Regions from separate parts of the Citrobacter sp. FDAARGOS_156 genome, predicted to be linked through region 1. Evidence: riboswitches for the same ligand, from Rfam matches in the RefSeq annotation. Region 1 holds a riboswitch; each other region holds the start of a gene.

Region 1 (7,955 bases):
AAATGCAAGCATGGTTAACTGATGCATTAATAAAAATAGCGTTAGGAAGTTCAAAAAGATTTATTATTGAAACCCATAGCGATGCTTTGGTTCGAAGATTGCGGCTTAGAATAGTTGATGAGGAATCCTCTCTTTCAGAAAACGATGTAGCTGTTTATTATCTGGAAAGAAATAAAATCGATTACAAAACAGAAATGAAACGCATTATGGTAACTCCTGATGGTGACATATCCTGGCCTTCTGAATTCATGGATGTTGAAATAAATGACACTTTATTAATTCAACAGAAAAAACTTGATCGTATGTTGAAGAAACATGAGGGTAATTGAGATGGCGTATGCTCATTGTGTTTGCCCAGGATTTGTTTCAAGCCATATTTCCGATCCCGTAATATTCAGTAATATCTTTATGGGTGTGCTTTTAAATTCAGATGACCAGATAGTCATAGATTCTAAAGGTAGATTACCCCTTGAATATGCAAAGTCTGTAGAAAAAAATACGGATGCTTTTGCTTTATTAAAAGTTTGGCAGACCCAACTTGATAAACGTAAAGATGGAAAAGTACTTCTAACTAGTTGTGAACCAGATGGTGATATTCACGAATTAGTTTTTAAATTAATCCAAAAAGCTGCAACTACCTTTGATAGGGATATTGTCACATCTAACAATGAGGCTTACAGACCTTATATTGAAGAATTAAAAAAACAAAGAATATCACTATATAACCTCCAAAATCTATCTCCTAAAAACATAAAAAACATACTCAAGAAAAATTTATCATTTGATGAGTTATCACATGATGTAGCTTGGGCTTTACACAGATTAGCAAGGACAAGTAACAAAGGATTGAGTGAAGACGACATTAATGATCAATTGCGTAACATGTTATTATGCATGAAATACCAAGTAAAAGATCAGACTCGTGAAGGTCGTTCATTATCTGGTAAAGGTGCAGGGGAATTAGATCTTGTCATAGAAGATGATGGAGAACTTTTTTCAATAGTTGAAGCAATGAAATTGAATAGCGTCAAAGTCGAATATATCAACGATCATTATCAAAAATTGCTTACAAACTATAATCCATTGCAGATAACCAAAACAATTCTTATAACTTACTATACCGGATCGAGGTTTGATGATTGGTGGGAGGGTTATACAACACATATTTCCAGTGTGGATGTTGAACTTTTCAATTTTGACGGAAACTCTGAAATTACAGAAACTAAAATTGAAGGTACTTTGTATCCTTCGTTAAAAAAATTAGTTCAACACTTTGAAATCAATGGACGGCATCATGCTTGTGTTCATTACGCATTAAAATTTTAATAGCTATAGGGGAAGATAAACTTCCCCTTTGTCCTATATTATCTTAACTGTGATTTTTATATGAAATAACATTATTTTCGTCGTTGATTTAAACATTATCAGAACGATCAAGTACCATGTAAGCTGGCTGGCACATACTCCCCCGTTCCTCTAGCCAGTAGTAATCAAGATCAGCAACACGTACATTCAGCCCCGAATCCACACGATTGATCTGTAGTCGAAGTCCTACAGTGTCCTTGTACGATAAACCAGATTTAACATTGAATTTGTACTTAACACCGTTTTCCTGTTCAAACTGTTTAAGGAAAGGCGTCATTTGTTTCTGAATTTCTTTCAAACAAATAACCTCATTATCAATAGCAAAGGGGGTTTCTGTTTTTCCATCAGGTACAGCAGCCTGTAAATGAAAGGAAGTACTCAACAATAACAGCATTGCAACAGAAGTCTTTTTCACTTTAATTCCTTATTAAAGAACAGTACATTATATTTCAATGGGCTTAATAACAAGATTTTATATTTCCTTCGGGTTTTCTCATGCATTTAATACCTTCAGGAATATAATCAGTTACGGGAGCAGGTCTGGCATCAGGTCTTGAAAGACGATTGGGTATAGAAGACAACAGACTGAAAACACACTCATTAAATGATTTTTGATATTTATTTTTTTCATAAAAGTACTGCATGGTGATTTTATCTCTTTCGTATTGCAATTCTTTGCCAAGCTGAATCCTATCCATATCAACTCCATTTCTCATAGCATTAAATCTTTCGTTCAATAAATTAAATTGAGATTTATTCCATTCATTTAAAGGAAATAAAGAATTGTTAAGCCTTTGCCTACAATTAGATTGCTCGATAGCTGACATGTATTCTTTCATACTAACGCCAATATCTAAGTATGTGCGTTGTCCTACAGTTCTATCAACTGAGTTATTGGGGTAGGATTTAATTTCAGTAAGTATTGACTCTGTTAATACTGAATTTTCTTCTAAATCTCTGCTAATCGTTTTTTTAGCTTGTTCTCTTTTATCCTCATCAAATATTGAAATGTATTTCTTTACTATATCCTGATTAGCTTTCTCAGCTGCTACTAACGCATCTTGAACCTTCTTTTCCGCCGCTTTAACTCGTTGTTCTTCTACAAATTTCGCGTAGTCATCAGTATTTGTAATGTGATTTTCACGAGCGATAGAAAACTCTTTACTATCTTTAAAACCAAGTTTTTGTGCTCTGGCTCCATCGCTTGAAGATCGGGCAGAACTTGCCACGAATGCAAGCACAATGATCACTACAGGAACCGTATAATTATTAACGAGTTTATAGGGTAAGTACTTCGCTTTAAGCGTACCAGAACCCAAAACAGCCCAGCCGATCGCGGCAGTACTTGCCAGTAGCTGACACACTCCAGCGACCATAAGCATTATCACTGACCAAAAGCCATTACCGACTGCGAATAGATCACCAAATTTCTCCATTGACGCAAGGAATAAAAACACTCCCCAAATGCCATAAATTCCTATTTTTAAATATTTACTCACCGCAATTATCCTTTAATAATTTTCCAAATCGATGGTTTGTTCTATTTGTATTATCGACAATAATTCGTTTGCCTTTAGGTAGATCCCTTAAAAAGGAATCCCCCCAAAATTTATAGATTAGCAGTTGTACCACTCTCACCGTTTTGTCACCCCCATTATCTTCTCTCAGGCCAAAAGTACGGACTTAAAACCGTCCGTGTTCAGGTGCTCAAGAGTAGCACGCACATCAACAAATAATCGATTATAACGATCGATTATTGAGTTATTGATCGCTATAATCTATCAATAACTATTAATTCAATACAAATCAATAGGTAAAATCGATCAAGCGGATTCGCCATCCATGAAAGGGGTTATGTATCTGATTTCAATACAGAGAGTACTGGCGATTCCATCTCGCAAACGCTCTTAAAGCGTCGCTACGACGTTTTGTAGGGTTTTGGACATTCATGTGTGTCAGTAATGAACATCGCATTCAGAGGCTTCCTGTGCGTTTTGTCCGAAACACCATCATGAAGGGGGACAGCTCGGATCGGGGTCGCTTCGCTCTGGTCAGTACTGACAGGGCTTTTCCAGTAGCTGAAACAGCAGATACCCCACTAAGTACTCAAAGGAATTATTAGTACAATAAGTAATGAAATAACAATCAGTTATGTACTTACTGACAGAACAAAAAACGCGATTGGTTCGCTCTGCCAGTGACTGAAAGGAACGAAGCAGTAGAACCGAATCCAGCGAACAGTACACGCAAAGCGGGTGCTGTTTAAATTTTTTATCTATATAAACAATGGGATAACTATCAAGCACTCACTGCGTGAGCACTCTCACTAACTACCCGAAACAGTTCGCTTGCTTCGCCGCTCCTGCTTTCAGGTAGTTAATTCGCTTTTGCTCGTTGTGATGTCGGAAATTTATTACCTATAGATATTATAAGGTATTATTTTTCGGACATTTATTGGTTTTATGATGGTGTTTCTGACAGGGAAACAGAGCTATTTCTGTTTCTTTTTTGCTGCTTTTTCGTACTTCTCGTACATAGCTGCCCTTTCCTCAGTACTGAGATCTGCGTTGGTAGAACTGGCAAGAAACGCCCTGAACGCTTCTAACTCAAGTCCTGGGTTGTTGTCTTTCCAGCGTCTGAAACGTGTTGCTTTAGTGTCATCAAGAGTGAAACGCTTTTCCTTGTTCATTGAGCCTTGCGGCCTGCCTCTCTGCCCTTGTTCGTCATCATCAATACCGAGATCTATGTACTCAATATTGTCTGTAAGAGATCTGGCTTGCCATTCATCAAAAACATAAACAGTCTGTGTTTCAGTACTGTCAAAATCCCTTGAAATTCCTCGTAGTACGAACTGGTGTAAACTTTCGTACTCCCTTGCGATGTGTATCGCCTCGCCGTCAATCTCAAAGAACAATTCACACTGTTTAGCTTCTGTTTCAGAGGGACGCATACAGGCCAACCAAACGCACGTATCAAGGTGCCTGTACTGGTTAAATCCTCTGGCATCCGGGCTTATCTCTGTGCCGTTCTTAAGGCTCTGAGAATCGCTTTTGTTCTTAGTCCAGTAGAAATCCTGTCCCTCAAGTTTTTCATCAATATATGAGTATATTCTTTGTACTTTATCAGGGTTGTAAGTTTTCCATGTCCTTGATAGTTTGTGATTTTTTGAAAAGTAATAAACCTTTAACCTGTCTTTGAGAGCTGTTTTTCGTGTTAATAATCCTTCAAGTTCAGTACTTTCAAAGAGTTCTTTATTGCCTTTATAGATCAGTGAGTTTTCGAAATTAGCACCAAGAAAGGTAATTGATATATCTTTGTACTTATTGAGATCTTTCCATGCTGTGATATTAAGCTGTTCCTTTTCCTCATCGGTAAAGTACTCATTATTCATTATAAAAAGATCATTATCATTCAATGCTGAAAGTTTATTTAAAATGTTCTTTACTATATCGCCCTTTACTTCTGGATTTCTTTCAGCCGCAATGTACATATTTTTATCATCTAATGACTGTACTTTGTGGATTAAATCATTACGGATAACGCTTTTTATTTCAGCACTACCTTCATTTATATTCTGAAAAGAGTGGAAATTAGTCACGTCGTCAATATAAACATTCCAGTTAGCTAACAATTCACGAGGGATTTTGAAAAATGTTTTATCTGTTATGATTAATGTTTTATTACTTCCAGATGAAAGAAATTCAATGACTGAACTAATAACACTTTCATCTTTTTGTACCGTATCAGTAATAATATACTCGCAATTATTGATTTGTTTTGCCGTCTGCTTAATAAGCTCTTGAGTGTTCTGTACTAAAATATATTTTTCAGTACTATTATTGATATTCTCACATAATTGATATGTTTTACCTGAACCACAAGGGGCGGAGACATACTTAAATTTATTATAAATAGGTGTGGGATTAATCATTTGTACACGCTCCATATTGATTAATGTAGAAAGGTCAGCCATTCCAGTGTCTGGCCTTTCGTTGTTTTAGTTATTAGTATTTTTGAGTTGCGACAACTGCAAGAGAATGTTTATAAACAAGTGAAATAAGCAGTTTTACCGCCTAAAAAGCTACAGTCAGTTTCGTAATTATTTTCGAAAACATCGTAAATTTCACTTCGTTATCTTCTATGCAAAAATTAGCAGGCTGAGGTATTTAATGATTGAGATGTGACCTGTTAATAAGAGGGTTTGTATTGCTTGTTCTGCTCTTTGTTAATTTGTGACTTATTCCTTTCACAATGATCGGCTATGTTTGATAACTCTGTTAGGAAATCACCTGTGGCTACCATATAATCATGTTCATCTTCTAATTCTTTAAACTTTAATAGAGAAATCTCTTCATAATATTCTTTCATTTTCATATAAATCACCTTTTATTTTTTTTGTTGTTAACACAGAGTTGTTTTCTGCACTACACATTGTAGCACATAGAATTAATTCGTTTCATTTTCTGTCAATGAAATAGAGTAAAGATAAGTGTTTTTATAAAGTACTTATCACATCCGTTGCCTTGCTATATATAAAAAGTTCTCCAAACTATACTGGTGTATATTTTTCCCATCAGATACAGTTGTTTTTAAATATTACAATGTTGGATTCTTGGTTCCAAATAAATCGAGCAACTATTAGTGTTTCAAAATGAAGTTGGGAGCTATTCCTTAATTGGTATGAGGTACAAAATGGGGTACTCGGTGGGGTACAGCGTGTATAAGTGACGTCACCACCGGTAAACTTGCATCGGCGAGCAACTTAACCTAAGCTGACAAAAATTAAGAGAAATGTAACCAAACGACTCGGGGTGCCCTTCCGCGTGAAGGCTGAGAAATACCCGTACCACCTGATCTGGATAATGCCAGCGTAGGGAAGTCTGACACTGCTCGTGTCCCTTCTTTCACGCGGGCAGGAGCTGAACCATGCAGCCTGACCTGCACAGCCGCGCACTTGCGGCCCACACCTTACACCAATTTAGAACGCTTTCCCCCCTCACTCACTGTATGACCAACGAGGTTGTGCAAAGCTTCACTGCCAATACGTTACTGGCACTTGGCGCATCGCCCGCGATGGTGATCGAACCTGAGGAAGCCAGCCAGTTTGCTGCTATTGCCCAGGCGCTGCTCATTAATGTTGGGACACTGACTCAGGCGCGGGCAACGGCAATGCGTGCCGCCGTTGAACAGGCGCAGCAGGCGAAAACCCCCTGGACGCTCGATCCCGTTGCCGTGGGCGCACTGGCGTTTCGTCGTCGTTTCTGTCTGGATTTACTGGCGATACAGCCAGCGGCTATTCGCGGTAACGCCTCAGAAATCCTTGCGCTGGCGGGGATGAACGGAGTGGGGCGCGGTGTAGACACGACTGATACGCCAGCGGTAGCCCTTCCGGCAGCACAAACACTGGCACGCCAGGTTGGAACCATTGTCGTGGTGACCGGCGAAGTTGACTATGTTACCGATGGTCAGCGTACCGTCTGCGTGAGCGGCGGTGACCCGTTGATGACGCGCGTAGTGGGCACCGGCTGTGCATTGTCAGCGGTAGTCGCAGCCAGTTGCGCCCTGGAGGGCGACCGGTTGAATAATGTTGCTTCTGCCTGTAGCTGGATGAAGCAAGCCGGACAACGCGCCACTGAACAATCGACGGGACCGGGAAGTTTTGTTCCGGCATTTCTCGACGCTCTCTATAACCTGAACGCCCAGGAGCAAGCATGAAACGGATTAACGCATTAACGATCGCCGGAACCGATCCAAGCGGTGGCGCGGGTATTCAGGCCGATTTAAAAACCTTCTCGGCGCTTGGCGCATACGGCTGCTCAGTTATTACCGCGTTGGTGGCACAAAATACGCGTGGGGTGCAGTCGGTGTATCGCATTGAACCTGACTTTGTTGCTGCACAGCTGGACTCGGTGTTCAGCGATGTGCGCATCGATACCACCAAAATCGGCATGCTGGCAGAAACCGATATTGTCGAAGCCGTTGCCGAACGTTTACAGCGTCATCGGGTACAAAACGTCGTACTGGATACGGTAATGTTGGCAAAAAGCGGCGATCCGCTATTGTCTTCCTCTGCGGTTGAAACGCTGCGTACCCGTCTGTTACCGCAAGTGTCGATTATTACCCCTAATCTGCCGGAGGCGGCGGCGTTGCTCGGGGCATCGCATGCCCGAACGGAGCAGGAAATGTTAGAGCAGGGGCGCGCGTTGCGGGCGCTGGGCTGTGAGGCGGTATTAATGAAAGGGGGTCATCTTGATGATGAGCAAAGCCCTGACTGGCTGTTTACCCGCGATGGCGAACAGCGTTTCACCGCGCCAAGGGTGGTGACAAAAAATACGCACGGAACAGGGTGCACGTTGTCAGCAGCGCTGGCGGCACTGCGTCCACGCCATGTTAACTGGGCTGATACGGTACAGGAGGCTAAGTTGTGGCTCTCTGCGGCGCTGGCGCAGGCGGATACGCTGGAAGTGGGCGAGGGGATTGGTCCGGTGCATCATTTCCACGCGTGGTGGTGATGAGCAGAAATGGTATACTGGCTGCAGAAACGGCTGCCAGGAAAAAGATAAATGGAACAAGCGCATACCCAGCTTATC
Region 2 (7,955 bases), 2.1 Mb from region 1:
TGTCCGGGTTAAGACGCGCCAGATGGCGTTCCGCTGCCTGCGCTTTCGGGCGAGCAATGTCGTCGGTGGTGAACAATATTTGCCGTTGCAGATTGCTCAGATGAACGTCGTCATCGTCCGCCAGCGTCAGCGTACCGACGCCCGCTCCCGCCAGATACAGCGCGGCAGGCGAGCCTAATCCGCCCAGACCGACAATCAGCACATGGCTGTCGAGTAGCTTTTGTTGGCCCTCAATCGCGATATCGCCGAGCAGGATCTGCCGGCTGTAACGCATAAAGTCGCGGTCATTCATCGCCGACTCCTGCTATGTCGAGCAGTTGCGCCGTGGCTGCCTGCCAGTCGGCCGCCAGGGTGATAGCGCTGACCACGGCAATGCTGCCGACGCCGGTCGCCAGCACCGACGGGGCGCGCTCAAGGCTGATACCGCCAATCGCCACGGTCGGGTAATCTGCCAGTCGTTCAATATGACCTGCCAGCTGAGTCAGCCCCTGCGGGGCGGAAGGCATCTGCTTGGTTTGCGTGGAGAAGACGTGGCCGAGCGCGATATAAGAAGGCTTAGCGGCGAGCGCGACGTCGATCTCCATATCATCGTGGGTGGAAACCCCCAGGCGTAAGCCCGCCGCCTGAATGGCCTTCAGGTCGGTGGTTTCGAGATCTTCCTGGCCCAGATGCACGCCGTAGGCGTTGTGCTTAATCGCCAGCCGCCAATAGTCGTTAATAAACAGGCGGGCGTCATAGCGACGCCCCAGCGCGATGGCGGCGATAACGTCGGCTTCCACCTCTTCATCGCGTTTATCTTTGATACGCAACTGGATCGTGCGCACGCCCGCTGCCAGCAGGCGTTCAATCCATTGCACGCTGTCCACCACCGGGTAAAGCCCGAGGCGGAACGGCACGGTCGGGAAATCAGGCTGGTACATTATGCCTCCTCTTTTTTGAGGTAGATTTCACCGCCTTTGGCGCGGAAGTTCTCCGACATATCTGCCATTCCCACTTCAATAGTCTGCGCGGCGGCGTAGTCGCGTACTTCCTGGCTGATTTTCATCGAGCAGAACTTCGGCCCGCACATGGAGCAGAAGTGGGCGACTTTGCCGGACTCCTGCGGCAGGGTTTCATCGTGATAAGCGCGAGCGGTGAACGGGTCGAGCGCGAGGTTAAACTGGTCTTCCCAGCGGAATTCAAAGCGCGCTTTCGACATCGCGTTATCGCGGATCTGCGCGCCCGGATGGCCTTTGGCCAAATCCGCGGCGTGAGCGGCAATTTTGTAGGTAATCAGCCCCTGCTTCACGTCTTCTTTGTTCGGCAGGCCGAGGTGCTCTTTTGGCGTGACGTAGCACAGCATCGCGCAGCCAAACCAGCCGATCATCGCCGCGCCAATGCCTGAGGTGAAGTGGTCATAGCCCGGCGCGATATCTGTCGTCAACGGCCCTAAGGTGTAGAACGGCGCTTCGTGGCAGCTCTCCAGCTCTTCGGTCATGTTGCGCTGGATCATATGCATCGGCACATGCCCCGGGCCTTCAATCATCACCTGCACGTCGTATTCCCAGGCGATTTTGGTCAGCTCGCCCAGCGTATGCAGTTCGGAGAACTGAGCTTCGTCGTTGGCATCCTGAATCGAACCCGGACGCAGGCCGTCGCCGAGAGAGAGCGAGACGTCGTAGGCGGCGCAAATTTCGCAAATCTCACGGAAATGTTCAAACAGGAAGTTCTCTTTGTGATGCGAGAGGCACCATTTCGCCATGATAGAACCGCCGCGCGAGACAATACCGGTCAGGCGTTTGGCAGTCATCGGCACGTAGCGCAGCAGCACGCCAGCATGAATGGTGAAGTAGTCCACGCCCTGTTCGGCCTGCTCCAGCAGCGTGTCACGGAATGCTTCCCAGGTGAGATCTTCGGCGATCCCGTTGACCTTCTCCAGCGCCTGGTAGATCGGTACGGTGCCGATCGGCACCGGGCTGTTACGCAGGATCCACTCGCGGGTTTCGTGAATATAGCGGCCGGTCGACAGGTCCATCACCGTATCCGCGCCCCAGCGGGTAGACCACACCAGTTTTTCGACCTCTTCTTCGATAGAAGAAGTGACCGCCGAGTTACCGATGTTGGCATTCACCTTCACCAGGAAGTTGCGGCCGATGATCATCGGCTCGGATTCCGGGTGGTTGATATTGGCAGGAATAATCGCCCGGCCCGCAGCGACTTCATCACGCACGAATTCCGGCGTGATATTTTCCGGCAGGCGAGCGCCAAAGTTCATCCCCGGATGCTGGTGGCGCAGTACTTCACTACGAATACGCTCGCGGCCCATGTTTTCACGGATGGCGATAAACTCCATCTCCGGCGTGACAATCCCCTGACGGGCGTAGTGCAATTGGGTCACGCGCTTACCGGCTTTGGCGCGTTTCGGCGTCAGCAGGCCGCTGAAACGCAGCTCGTCCAGGCCATCGTCGGCCAGGCGCTCTTTGGTGTAAGCGGAGCTGCGGTCGTCTAATTCTTCGCTGTCGTTACGCGCCGCAATCCACGGCTGGCGCAGTTTCGCCAGGCCCTGCTGGACGTTAATCTCCACGTCAGGATCGCCATACGGCCCGGAGGTGTCGTACACCGGCACGGCTTCGTTGTCTTCAAATTGCGGATTGTCTTTGCTGCCGCCAATTAGCGTCGGGCTCAGCTGGATTTCGCGCATCGGGATGCGGATATCCGGCTGCGAACCGGTAATATAAATGCGTTTTGAGTTAGGGAAGGCGGTCCCTTCCAGGGTATCGATAAAGTGTTGGGCTTGCGCGCGCTGTTCGCGGCGTGATGGTTTAGTAGTGGCAGACATAGCTCATTCCAAAAAAGTAAGGACGTGGCTTGTCAGACGACGGATGAAGCAAGAGAGAGACGATCGCCCAAAGACGAACGGTTGTAGATTGACTCTTGTTCCCTTCGCAGGTCTTAACCTGATCAGGTTCCGCGGATCCCGAATTAACGGTCTCAGCCTTTTCCACTCATACTGTTGTGGAAAATAAGCACTCCGACAAGAAGTAACCTCTATCTTAGAGGTAATGAATGTAAACTACGCGTTAATGCGACAAATCTCAAGCAGGACGTTTGAGAGTGCCACTCTCGTGCATCGCATCAAATACCAGCATGATCAGCTTATCTTCGAGCACGAACCGGGCTTCCAGCGCCTCGCCGATATCTGATAAAGCCTGTTGAAATTCAAGGAAGTTATCATGATCAATGGCGGTCTCCAGACTGGTGTCATAGTAGTCCATGATCAGTTGTGTGTTGGCTTCCAGCAGTGGCCAAATTTTTGTGGCTTTTAAAAGCTGCCCGTTCCCTTCCAATTTATGGAGAATACGTTCATAAATACTGAAGTGTCCGGTGGAGAGGTAATCGACCAGGCTCTGACAAAAATCATCCAGCGCTTTTTCATTGAGCCGCATGTACGATTCTTTGCCAGGCTTAATGCCAACCAGATTGTAGTAAGCCACGAGCAGGTGCTTACGTACATGTAGCCAGCGATCAACCAGTTTATTACTTCCTCCGACGTGCTCCGTCAGGCTTTCCAGCTGGTTTAGCATGATTGACTCCGCAAGATGGTGTTTAGGAACTGCTCACCCGTAAATGTAAAAATAATGTAAACAACATGCCTGTGAAGCAAAGGTTGCGCAAGAGATATGGATCGTATAATTGAAAAATTAGATAGCGGCTGGTGGATTGTCAGTCATGAGCAAAAGTTATGGTTGCCTCATGGCGAACTGCCTCACGGCGACGCGGCACGTTTTGATTTGATCGGGCAGCGCGCACTTTCTATCGGCGAATGGGAAGGGGAGACGGTCTGGCTGGTGCAGCAGCAACGTCGCCACGATATGGGGTCGGTACGCCAGGTCATTGACCAGGATGTTGGCCTGTTTCAACTGGCCGGACGCGGCGTACAGCTGGCCGAGTTTTACCGCTCGCATAAATTCTGCGGCTACTGTGGGCACACGATGTACCCGAGTAAAACGGAATGGGCGATGCTGTGCAGCCACTGCCGGGAACGCTACTACCCGCAAATTGCCCCCTGCATTATCGTCGCCATTCGCCGAGATGATTCCATCCTGCTTGCCCAACATGTTCGCCATCGTAACGGCGTACATACCGTGCTGGCGGGTTTTGTCGAAGTGGGCGAAACCCTCGAGCAGGCGGTGGCGCGTGAAGTCATGGAAGAGAGTGGCATCAAGGTGAAAAACCTGCGCTATGTCACTTCTCAGCCGTGGCCGTTCCCGCAGTCTTTGATGACCGCATTTATGGCAGAGTATGATAGCGGCGAGATTGTTATCGACCCGAAAGAACTGCTGGAAGCGAACTGGTATCGCTACGATGATTTACCGCTGCTTCCCCCGCCAGGCACCGTCGCGCGGCGATTGATTGAAGACACTGTGGCGATGTGTCGGGCTGAGTACGAGTAAAGAACGAGTGATGATACACTGATGGACTGACGCAATAAGGAACTGCAAAAATGACCGAACTGAAGAACGATCGTTATCTGCGTGCGCTGCTGCGCCAGCCCGTTGATGTCACTCCGGTATGGATGATGCGCCAGGCGGGCCGCTATCTACCGGAATATAAAGCCACGCGCGCCGAGGCGGGCGATTTTATGGCGCTGTGCAAAAATGCCGAGCTGGCCTGCGAAGTTACGCTGCAGCCGCTGCGTCGTTATAAGCTTGATGCCGCGATCCTCTTCTCGGATATCCTGACGATTCCCGATGCGATGGGGCTTGGGCTCTATTTTGAAGCAGGAGAAGGTCCACGCTTCACCTCCCCGATTACCAGCAAGGCTGACGTCGACAAACTGCCGATCCCGGACCCGGAAGATGGGCTGGGTTACGTGATGAATGCGGTGCGCACAATTCGCCGTGAACTGAAAGGCGAAGTGCCGCTGATCGGCTTCTCCGGTAGCCCGTGGACGCTGGCAACCTACATGGTTGAAGGCGGCAGCAGCAAAGCCTTCACCGTGATTAAAAAGATGATGTATGCCGACCCTAAAGCGCTGCATCTGCTGCTTGATAAGCTGGCGAAGAGCGTCACGCTGTACCTGAACGCGCAGATCAAAGCGGGCGCGCAGTCGGTGATGATTTTCGATACCTGGGGCGGTGTGCTGACCGGTCGCGACTATCAGCAGTTCTCCCTGTACTACATGCACAAAATCGTTGATGGCCTGCTGCGCGAGAACGACGGTCGTCGTGTACCGGTGACCCTGTTTACCAAAGGCGGCGGTCAGTGGCTGGAAGCGATGGCGGAAACCGGCTGTGATGCGTTAGGTCTCGACTGGACCACTGACATTGCCGATGCGCGTCGTCGTGTAGGTCATAAAGTGGCGCTACAGGGCAATATGGATCCGTCCATGCTGTATGCACCGCCAGCCCGCATCGAAGAAGAGGTGGCGACAATTCTGGCCGGATTCGGTCAGGGCGAAGGGCATGTCTTTAACCTGGGCCACGGCATTCATCAGGACGTCCCGCCAGAACATGCGGGTGTCTTTGTGGAGGCGGTACATCGGTTGTCCGAACAGTACCACCGCTAAGGAGTCATTATGGATCTCGCGTCATTACGCGCGCAGCAGCTTGAACTGGCCTCTTCAGTGATCCGCGAGGATCGTCTGAAGAACGATCCGCCTGATCTGATCGGCGGGGCGGACGTTGGGTTTGAGCAGGGTGGCGAAGTGACGCGAGCCGCGATGGTCTTACTGAAGTATCCCACGCTTGAACTGGTTGAATACAAGGTGGCGCGTATCGCCACCACCATGCCCTACATTCCCGGTTTTCTCTCCTTTCGTGAAACCCCCGCGCTGATGGCCGCCTGGCAATTGCTCTCGCACAAGCCAGATCTGCTGTTCGTTGACGGGCACGGCATTTCGCACCCGCGTCGCCTGGGCGTAGCCAGTCATTTTGGTCTGCTGGTGGATGTCCCGACGATTGGCGTGGCGAAAAAACGGTTGTGCGGCAAGTTTGAGCCGCTCGCTGCCGAATCCGGCGCGTTAGCACCATTGCTGGATAAAGGCGAACAGCTGGCGTGGGTCTGGCGCAGCAAAGCGCGCTGTAACCCGTTGTTTATCTCTACGGGTCACCGCGTGAGTATGGACAGCGCACTGGCGTGGGTACAACGCTGTATGAACGGCTATCGTCTGCCGGAACCAACGCGCTGGGCAGATGCGGTGGCATCCGAACGCCCGGCTTTTACGCGGCTTGCAGCAAAAGCGCCCCATATCGGGTAAACTGCGGCTAATTTCCGTATTTGAGAACTCATCATGTTACAAAATCCGATTCACCTGCGTCTGGAGAAGCTGGAAAGCTGGCAGCACGTCACGTTTATGGCCTGTCTGTGCGAACGCATGTACCCGAATTACGCCATGTTCTGCAAGCAAACTGAATTTGGCGATGGGCAGATTTACCGCCGAATTCTGGATTTGATTTGGGAAGCGCTGACGGTTAAAGACGCGAAAATCAATTTCGACAGCCAGCTGGAAAAGTTTGAAGAGGCCATTCCTTCTGCAGACGATTACGATCTGTACGGCGTTTACCCGGCGATTGATGCCTGCGTGGCATTAAGCGAACTGATGCATTCACGTCTTAGCGGTGAAACGCTGGAGCATGCAATCGAAGTTAGTAAGGCTTCGATTACGACGGTTGCGATGCTGGAAATGACCCAGGCTGGTCGCGAAATGACCGATGAAGAGCTCAAAGAGAACCCTGCCGTTGAGCAAGAATGGGATATTCAGTGGGAAATTTTCCGACTTTTAGCCGACTGTGAAGAACGCGATATTGAGCTGATAAAAGGGCTGCGTGCAGACCTGCGCGAGGCTGGCGAGAGCAATATTGGTATAAATTTTCAGCAATGACACCACAAAACGTGATTTAACGCCTGATTTGTCGTGCCTGAAGGCTTCCCATCCGCCCCCGGTCTGGTCTACATTTGGGGGGCGAAAAAAAGTGGCTATCGGTGCGTGTATGCAGGAGAGTGCTTTTCTGGCATTTCCGTCGCACTCGATGCTTAGCAAGCGATAAACACATTGTAAGGATAACTTATGAACAAGACTCAACTGATTGATGTAATTGCAGACAAAGCAGAACTGTCTAAAACACAGGCTAAAGCTGCTCTGGAATCCACTCTGGCTGCTATTACTGAGTCTCTGAAAGAAGGCGATGCTGTACAACTGGTTGGTTTCGGTACCTTCAAAGTGAACCACCGTGCTGAGCGCACTGGCCGCAACCCGCAGACCGGTAAAGAAATCAAAATCGCCGCAGCTAACGTACCGGCATTTGTTTCTGGTAAAGCACTGAAAGACGCGGTTAAGTAATTCGCGTGGCAGTGAACAGTTTTAACGAAGGGGCGGTTTCGCCCCTTTTGTCCATCTGGCGTCATACGCTCTGGCTTTCAGGTGTGCTGTTGCTGTCGGCCTGTAGTCGTCATTCCGAGCTTCCTCCGTTCACGGCCAGCGGTTATGTTGGCGAGCAGGGGGCAGTACGCGTCTGGCGTAAAGATTCCAGTGACGATGTTCACTTGCTCTCGGTATTGAGTCCGTGGCGTAACGGCGATACCACCACCAGTGAATACCGCTGGCAGGGAGATACGCTCTCTCTGATAGAACTCAATGTTTACAGTAAACCGCCGGAACATATTCGTATCCGCTTCGATGACCGCGGCGAACTGAGTTTCATGCAACGTGAAGTCGCCGGGCAAAAGCAGCAGCTTTCCAGCGATCAAATTGCGTTGTACCGCTATCGTGCCGATCAAATCCGCAAGACCAGCGATGCGCTGCGTCAGGGACGGGTGATATTGCGTCAGGGACGTTGGCATGCGGATAACACGGTCACAACCTGTGAAGGTGAAACGCTGAAGCCAGACCTGGAGTCGTGGGCGATAAACCATATCGAGCGCCGCCAGAAACATTCATCCGTAGAGGTGAGTGTGGCATGGCTGGAAGCGCCCGA
Region 3 (7,955 bases), 2.1 Mb from region 1:
AGGCAGAAGAGATCGCGCCGCAAGTCACCTGGGGAACGAACCCGGGTCAGGTCATCTCGGTAAACGATAATATTCCCGACCCGGCATCATTTACCGATCCGGTGGAACGCGCATCGGCTGAGAAAGCGTTGGCTTACATGGGATTAAAACCGGGCATTCCGTTAACAGAAGTTGCTATCGATAAAGTGTTCATCGGTTCCTGCACCAACTCGCGTATTGAAGATTTACGCGCCGCAGCGGAAATCGCCAAAGGCCGTAAAGTCGCACCGGGCGTACAGGCGCTGGTGGTGCCGGGTTCTGGTCCGGTGAAAGCGCAAGCGGAAGCAGAAGGTCTGGATAAGATTTTTATCGAAGCAGGATTCGAATGGCGTTTACCGGGCTGTTCGATGTGTCTGGCGATGAACAATGACCGCCTGAATCCGGGTGAGCGCTGTGCCTCCACCAGCAACCGTAACTTTGAAGGCCGTCAAGGCCGTGGTGGTCGCACGCATTTAGTCAGCCCGGCCATGGCTGCCGCTGCCGCCGTTACTGGTCATTTTGCCGACATTCGCAGCATCAAATAAGGAAACTACCATGGCAGAGAAATTTACCCAGCATACCGGCCTGGTTGTCCCACTGGATGCCGCCAACGTTGATACCGACGCCATTATTCCCAAACAGTTTTTGCAGAAGGTGACGCGTACCGGTTTTGGCGCCCATCTGTTCAACGACTGGCGTTTTCTGGACGAAAAAGGTCAACAGCCTAATCCTGAGTTCGTGCTGAACTTCCCGGAATATAAAGGCGCGTCCATTCTGCTCGCGCGGGAAAACTTTGGCTGCGGCTCTTCTCGCGAACATGCGCCGTGGGCGCTGACCGATTACGGTTTTAAAGTGGTGATCGCCCCAAGCTTCGCCGACATCTTCTACGGTAACAGCTTCAATAACCAACTGCTGCCGGTCACCCTGAGCGATGCGCAGGTGGATGAACTGTTTGCGCAGGTGTTAGCCAATCCAGGCATTAAATTTGAAGTGGATCTGGAAGCGCAGGTGGTGAAAGCGGGCGATAAGTCTTACAGCTTTAAAATCGACGACTTCCGCCGTCACTGCATGCTGAATGGTCTCGACAGCATCGGGCTGACGCTGCAGCATGAAGCGGCCATCACCGAGTACGAAAACGAGCAGCCAGCGTTTATGCGCTAGTCTTTTGTTATACCGGATGCGCTGCGCTTATCCGGCCTACATATGCGCTCCAATTGTAGGCCGGATAAGGCGTTTACGCCGCCATCCGGCACTTTATAAATCAAACATCCTTCACCCGCCCGGTCATCACCAACGTAACCACTGAAATCGCCGCGATTACCCAGTAAACGGCAAAATGTCCGTAACTTTGCGCAACAGCACCCTGAATCACCCCCGCCAGAATGACGCCGGTCGAAATACTGTTGGTAAATAATGTGGTCGCTGAACCCGCGCGTCCGGGCATCAGATCCTGAAACCACAGCATCCCTATCCCAGCGACAATACCGATGAATACGGCGTTAAACAGTTGCAAAATAAGCAGAGCCGTATGGCTATGAAAGAAGATCAGCCCCAGATAAAACAGCACGCCGGCCGCCACGGCGACGATCATCATTCGCCGTTTACCAAAGTGCTTCACGTAGTAGCCCGCCAGAATCATCGCCGGAATTTCCAGCCCGGCAGCCGTCCCCATTAAAATGCCCGCCAGCTTATCGGGCAGCCCTAAATCCTGGCTAATCCACAGCGGCATATCGATGATGTACATGGTATTGCAGGCCCACATCAGCGTGGAGGCAATAAACAGCATCCGCACATTTTTGTCCTGCCAACCGCCGGTTTGTTCCAGCGGCACGTCAACGGACTGCGCCACCCGAGCGACAGACGGCAGTATCAGCGCAATCAGTACCAGGCTAATGGCAAAAATCCCTGCGGCAATGGAAAACATCGCCGTAAAGCCGTAATTCAGCGCCAGCATGAAGGCCAGCGGCGGTCCGATCACCCAGGCCAGCGAAAGCTGCGCACGCATCACCGAACTAAACATCACTACTTCACGCGCGGAGTTATCCGCATATTCCCGCGCCAGCGCAAACAACTGCGGCATGGCGGTATTCGCCAGCGAGGCCAGCAGCACACCGCAGGTGATCAACGTGAGATAATGGCGATTAAACGCAAACAGCAGCGCGTTGCCAATCGCCATCAGGCAGCAAAACATGATCAGCTTGCGCCGATCGCCCTGGCTGTCGGATCGTTTTGCAAGCCCGAGGCTAACCACGATCCCGGCAATCGCATTGACGGTGTAAAACAGCCCGACCCAAAATGGTTGCGCACCGACTTCACGGCTCAGGAACAGACTCAGGGTGGGTGCCTGCAATGCCCCTGCCACGCCCATCATAAAAGCGACCAGCATAAATGCCGCGTAAACGCCGTTGAGGCGCCGTCCCATGGTCATAATCCAGAGCATTGTTATCCCTATTGGCTGGGCTGATACGAAAAAAGCCAGCAGAAAAAATCTGCTGGCGGGTGATTTTACACCAATACTCAGTCACACATGATGTCTGCAATGCGTAATTCAGAGGTCAGGCTGTCACCTCCCACTGCATCAGTTCTTCGAGCATCTTTAAGCGCTGCGGTGCGCTCAGGCAAGCCAACCAGGACGTTTTTTCCGTCGCGGTAAAGTACTTCATATAGAACTGACGCATAGATGACCCCTTCGTTGTCTCATCGCTTCATCGGAATCTATTATTGGCTTAATATAGGGATAATAAAATTGCTGAATTTTTCGCAGGAGTTCCCCTTTTATGTCTTCTGGTCGTTTGCAACAACAGTTCATCCGTCTGTGGCAATGCTGTGACGGCAAAACGCAAGACACCACGCTGAACGAGCTGGCAGAGCTGCTTAGCTGCTCGCGCCGCCATATGCGTACCCTGCTTAATACCATGCAGGAGCGCGGTTGGTTAACGTGGGAAGCCGAGGTTGGACGCGGTAAACGCTCACGCCTGACATTCCTCTACACCGGGCTGGCGCTCCAGCAGCAACGCGCAGAAGACCTGCTGGAACAGGATCGCATCGATCAACTGGTGCAACTGGTCGGTGACAAAACGGCCGTCCGGCAGATGCTGGTTTCCCACCTCGGCCGCAGCTTTCGCCAGGGTCGGCACATCATGCGCGTTCTCTATTATCGTCCCATGCGCAACCTGCTACCTGGTACGGCGCTACGCCGCTCCGAAACCCATATCGCCCGACAAATCTTCAGCGCCTTAATACGGGTAAATGAGGAAAATGGGGAACTGGAAGCGGACATTGCCCATCACTGGCAGCAGATTTCACCTTTACACTGGCGATTCTTCCTGCGCCCGGGGATCCATTTTCATCACGGTCGTGAGCTGGAGATGGACGATGTGATCACCTCATTGACCCGAATTAACACGTTGCCTCTGTACTCGCACATTACACAAATCGTCTCTCCCACGGCCTGGACGCTGGATATCCATCTGTCTCAGCCCGACCGTTGGCTTCCCTGGTTATTGGGGCAAGTCCCCGCCATGATCCTGCCGCGAGAATGGGAAACGCTGAATAACTTCTCCAGCCACCCGATTGGTACTGGCCCATATGCGGTGATGAGAAACACCAATAACCAGCTGAAAATTCACGCATTTGATGATTACTTTGGTTACCGGGCGCTGATCGACGAAGTGAACGTTTGGGTGTTACCTGACATCGGCGAAGAGCCAGGCGGCGGTTTGACGCTAAAAGGTCCCACAGAGGATGAAAAGGCGATTGAAAGTCGCCTCGAAGAAGGTTGCTACTACCTGCTGTTTGATGCACGATCCCACCGCGGCGCAAATCAGGAGGTCCGCGAGTGGGCTAGCCGCGTACTCTCGCCAACCCATTTAATTTGCCACGCCGACGAACAGTATCAGCGACTGTGGTTCCCCGCCTACGGCTTACTGCCTCGCTGGCATCACGCCAGACCCGGCCATGGTGAAAAACCAGCCGGGCTGGAAACGCTGACGCTCACTTACTATCGCGATCATATCGAACACCGGATTATCGCGCAGATCATGAAAACGCTGCTGGCTGCGCATCAGGTGCAGTTGACTATTCAGGAGATCGACTACGATCAATGGCATGCGGGAGAAATCGTCAGCGATATCTGGCTAAACAGCGCCAACTTTACCCTACCGCTGGACTTCTCGCTGTTCGCCCATTTGTGCGAAGTCCCGCTGCTGCAAAACTGTATCTCACGGGACTGGGAAAACGATGCGGCTCGCTGGCGAACGGGCGAAATGAGCCTGGCAGCATGGTGCCAACAGCTGCTCGCCACCAAGGCCATTGTGCCATTAATCCACCACTGGCTGATCATTCAGGGACAGCGCAGTATGCGCGGGTTACGCATGAATACCCTCGGCTGGTTTGATTTTAAATCGGCGTGGTTTGCTCCGCCGGATCCTTGATTGCTGCTAAGCAACAAAATCATTACACTAACGCCGTTCTCAACGGGGTGCTAAATAAAAACATACACAGAATCATTCGATCTGCGTATGGGCTGAGAGATACCCGTCGAACCTGATCCGGATAATGCCGGCGAAGGGATTTGAGGCTTATCTCAAGTCCTTTGCCACCCAACTCTTGAGGTGCAAAGTGTTTAAAAAATATCTTCCGCTTTTACTGCTGTGCGCAGCGCCTGTCTTCGCCAAACCTGTACTGACCGTCTATACCTACGACTCGTTCGCGGCTGACTGGGGCCCGGGCCCAACAATCAAAAAAGCCTTTGAAGCTGACTGCAACTGTGAATTAAAACTGGTCGCGCTGGAAGATGGTGTTTCATTGCTTAACCGCCTGCGCATGGAAGGAAAAAACAGTAAAGCCGACGTTGTACTCGGTCTGGATAACAACCTTCTGGAAGCCGCCACACAAACCAAACTGTTTGCCAAAAGTGGTGTAGCAAACGACACCGTTAACGTACCCGGCGGCTGGAAAAACGATACCTTCGTTCCGTTTGACTACGGCTATTTCGCCTTCGTTTATGATAAGAACAAGCTGAAGAATCCGCCCAAAAGCCTGAAGGAACTGGTTGAAAGCGACCAAAAATGGCGCGTCATTTATCAGGATCCGCGCACCAGCACGCCGGGTCTGGGTCTGCTGCTATGGATGCAGAAAGTCTATGGCGATAAAGCGCCAGAGGCGTGGCAGAAACTGGCAGCCAAAACCGTCACCGTCACCAAGGGCTGGAGCGAAGCCTACGGCCTGTTCCTGAAAGGTGAAAGCGATCTGGTGCTCAGCTACACCACCTCTCCGGTCTATCACATCATCGCCGAGAAAAAAGACAACTACGCCGCCGCTAATTTTAGCGAAGGCCACTATTTGCAGGTGGAAGTCGCCGCGCGTACCGCGGCCAGCAAGCAGCCGGAACTGGCCGAGAAGTTCCTGAAGTTTATGGTGTCTCCGGCATTCCAGAATGCGATTCCGACCGGCAACTGGATGTATCCGGTGACGCAGGTCGCCCTGCCGTCAGGATTCGAGCAACTGACTAAGCCAGCCACCGCGCTGGAATTTACGCCGCAGCAGGTTGCGACTCAACGTCAGGCATGGATTAGCGAATGGCAACGCGCCGTCAGCCGTTAATCCCCGGCTGGCTGGTTCCAGGGCTTACCGCCGCCACGCTGATGGTGGTCGTTGCCCTGGCCGCGTTTCTGGCACTGTGGTTTAACGCCCCGCAGGGAGAGTGGCTCTCACTGTGGCAAGATGACTACCTGTGGCACGTGGTGCGCTTTTCTTTCTGGCAGGCTTTTCTATCCGCTGTGCTGTCGGTTGTCCCGGCGATTTTCCTTGCCAGAGCGCTCTATCGTCGCCGTTTTCCAGGACGTCTGGCGCTGCTGCGCCTGTGCGCCATGACGTTAATCCTGCCGGTGCTGGTCGCGGTCTTCGGTATTCTTAGCGTCTACGGTCGCCAGGGTTGGCTGGCCTCGCTCTGGCATACATTCGGGCTGGAGTGGACGTTTTCGCCATACGGCTTGCAAGGCATTCTGCTGGCGCACGTCTTTTTCAATCTGCCGATGGCCAGCCGTCTGCTGTTGCAGTCGCTAGAGAATATTCCCGGCGAGCAGCGACAGTTAGCCGCTCAGTTGGGTCTGCGCGGCTGGCATTTCTTCCGTTTCGTTGAATGGCCGTGGCTGCGTCGGCAAATCCTTCCCGTCGCGGCGCTCATCTTTATGCTGTGCTTCGCCAGCTTCGCCACCGTTTTATCGCTGGGCGGTGGGCCGCAGGCCACCACCATCGAACTGGCTATCTATCAGGCGCTGAACTTTGATTACGATCCCGCCCGCGCAGCCATGCTGGCGTTGATCCAGATGATTTGTTGTCTGGCACTGGTGCTGCTCAGCCAACGTTTGAGCCGCGCCATCGCCCCCGGCACCACGCTGGTTCAGGGCTGGCGGGATCCCGACGATCGTCTGCACAGCCGTCTGGCTGACTTAATTCTGATTGTTCTCGCTCTGTTGCTGTTGCTTCCGCCGTTGCTGGCGGTGATTGTCGATGGCTTAAACCGCCATGTACTGGATGTTCTTAGACAACCCGTACTGTGGCAGGCGCTGGGAACCTCGCTGCGCATTGCGCTGGCGGCAGGTGCGTTGTGCGTCATACTCACCATGATGCTGTTATGGAGTAGTCGTGAACTGCGTGCCCGCCAACAGGCGCTGGCAGGACAAATGCTGGAGTTGAGCGGCATGATGATCCTCGCCATGCCGGGTATCGTGCTGGCAACCGGCTTCTTTCTGCTGCTCAATAACACTATTGGGCTTCCCGAATCTGCCGACGGCATTGTTATTTTTACCAATGCGCTGATGGCGATCCCTTATGCATTGAAGGTGCTGGAAAACCCAATGCGTGACGTCACTGCGCGCTATAGTATGTTGTGCCAGTCGTTGGGCATTGAGGGATGGTCGCGCCTGAAAGTGGTTGAACTGCGCGCCCTGAAGCGCCCGCTGGCACAGGCGATGGCGTTTGCCTGCGTGCTGTCGATTGGCGATTTTGGCGTAGTGGCGTTATTTGGTAATGAGGATTTCCGCACCCTGCCGTTTTATTTATATCAGCAGATTGGCTCTTATCGCAGTCAGGATGGCGCGGTTACGGCGTTATTACTGCTGATCCTGTGCTTTACGCTGTTTACCGTTATTGAGAAATTGCCGGGTCGAAATGTTAAAACTGATTGATATCACATGGCTTTATCATCATCTGCCCATGCGCTTTACGTTGTCGGTCGCGCGCGGTGAGCAGGTAGCGATACTCGGGCCAAGCGGCGCCGGGAAAAGTACGCTTCTGAATCTGATTGCCGGCTTTCTGACACCTGCCAGCGGCACGATGATGATTGCAGGTGAAGATCACACCACCACACCGCCCTCTCGTCGCCCGGTTTCGATGCTGTTTCAGGAAAACAACCTGTTCAGTCATCTGAACGTGCAGCAAAACATCGGCCTGGGCCTGAATCCAGGATTGAAGCTGAACGCACCGCAGCGGGAGAAAATGCACCATATCGCCCGGCAAATGGGTCTTGATAACCTGCTGGACAGGCTTCCGGGCGAGCTTTCCGGCGGGCAGCGACAACGTGTGGCGCTGGCGCGTTGCCTGGTGCGCGAACAACCTATTTTGCTACTTGATGAACCGTTCTCTGCGCTTGACCCTGCGCTGCGCCAGGAGATGTTAACGCTGGTGGCTGAGGTCTGTCGCGATAAGCAACTTACGTTGCTGATGGTTTCGCACAGCGTAGAAGATGCGGCGCGCATTGCGACGCGTTCGATTGTGGTCGCCGACGGACGCATCGCCTGGCAGGGCGATACGGACGATCTGTTAAGCGGCAACGCCAGCGCCTCGGCGCTATTGGGCATTAAAGCATAATGCGTTGCCGGATAAGGCGAAGCCGCCATCCGGCAAAAGATTCGTCAGTAACCCACGACTTTACG

The links. A riboswitch is a leader RNA that binds a small molecule or an ion and turns the genes downstream of it on or off. The one in region 1 is predicted to bind thiamine pyrophosphate.
Region 2: another riboswitch for thiamine pyrophosphate. It lies ahead of thiC (phosphomethylpyrimidine synthase ThiC); the one in region 1 lies ahead of thiM (hydroxyethylthiazole kinase).
Region 3: another riboswitch for thiamine pyrophosphate. It lies ahead of thiB (thiamine ABC transporter substrate binding subunit); the one in region 1 lies ahead of thiM (hydroxyethylthiazole kinase).

Annotation. Positions count from the first base shown of each region.
Region 1 covers NZ_CP014030.2:3,191,549-3,199,503, reverse strand. Annotated here, with positions in the region: gene AL515_RS15790 (AAA family ATPase) at 1-329, shown strand, start outside; gene AL515_RS15785 (hypothetical protein) at 331-1,326, shown strand; gene AL515_RS15780 (hypothetical protein) at 1,415-1,780, opposite strand; gene AL515_RS15775 (hypothetical protein) at 1,824-2,864, opposite strand; gene AL515_RS15770 (type III restriction endonuclease subunit R) at 3,857-5,296, opposite strand; gene AL515_RS15765 (hypothetical protein) at 5,554-5,739, opposite strand; TPP riboswitch at 6,163-6,259, shown strand; gene thiM (hydroxyethylthiazole kinase) at 6,292-7,080, shown strand; gene thiD (bifunctional hydroxymethylpyrimidine kinase/phosphomethylpyrimidine kinase) at 7,077-7,877, shown strand; gene AL515_RS15750 (GntR family transcriptional regulator) at 7,929-7,955, shown strand, end outside.
Region 2 covers NZ_CP014030.2:560,175-568,129, forward strand. Annotated here, with positions in the region: gene AL515_RS02720 (HesA/MoeB/ThiF family protein) at 1-292, opposite strand, end outside; gene thiE (thiamine phosphate synthase) at 285-920, opposite strand; gene thiC (phosphomethylpyrimidine synthase ThiC) at 920-2,818, opposite strand; TPP riboswitch at 2,901-3,023, opposite strand; gene AL515_RS02735 (Rsd/AlgQ family anti-sigma factor) at 3,075-3,563, opposite strand; gene nudC (NAD(+) diphosphatase) at 3,660-4,433, shown strand; gene hemE (uroporphyrinogen decarboxylase) at 4,484-5,548, shown strand; gene nfi (deoxyribonuclease V) at 5,558-6,238, shown strand; gene AL515_RS02755 (YjaG family protein) at 6,272-6,862, shown strand; gene hupA (nucleoid-associated protein HU-alpha) at 7,049-7,321, shown strand; gene AL515_RS02765 (DUF1481 domain-containing protein) at 7,333-7,955, shown strand, end outside.
Region 3 covers NZ_CP014030.2:1,102,549-1,110,503, reverse strand. Annotated here, with positions in the region: gene leuC (3-isopropylmalate dehydratase large subunit) at 1-563, shown strand, start outside; gene leuD (3-isopropylmalate dehydratase small subunit) at 574-1,179, shown strand; gene AL515_RS05420 (sugar efflux transporter) at 1,280-2,458, opposite strand; gene sgrT (glucose uptake inhibitor SgrT) at 2,574-2,696, opposite strand; gene sgrR (HTH-type transcriptional regulator SgrR) at 2,796-4,451, shown strand; TPP riboswitch at 4,485-4,608, shown strand; gene thiB (thiamine ABC transporter substrate binding subunit) at 4,639-5,622, shown strand; gene thiP (thiamine/thiamine pyrophosphate ABC transporter permease ThiP) at 5,598-7,208, shown strand; gene thiQ (thiamine ABC transporter ATP-binding protein ThiQ) at 7,192-7,890, shown strand; gene AL515_RS05390 (DedA family protein) at 7,935-7,955, opposite strand, start outside.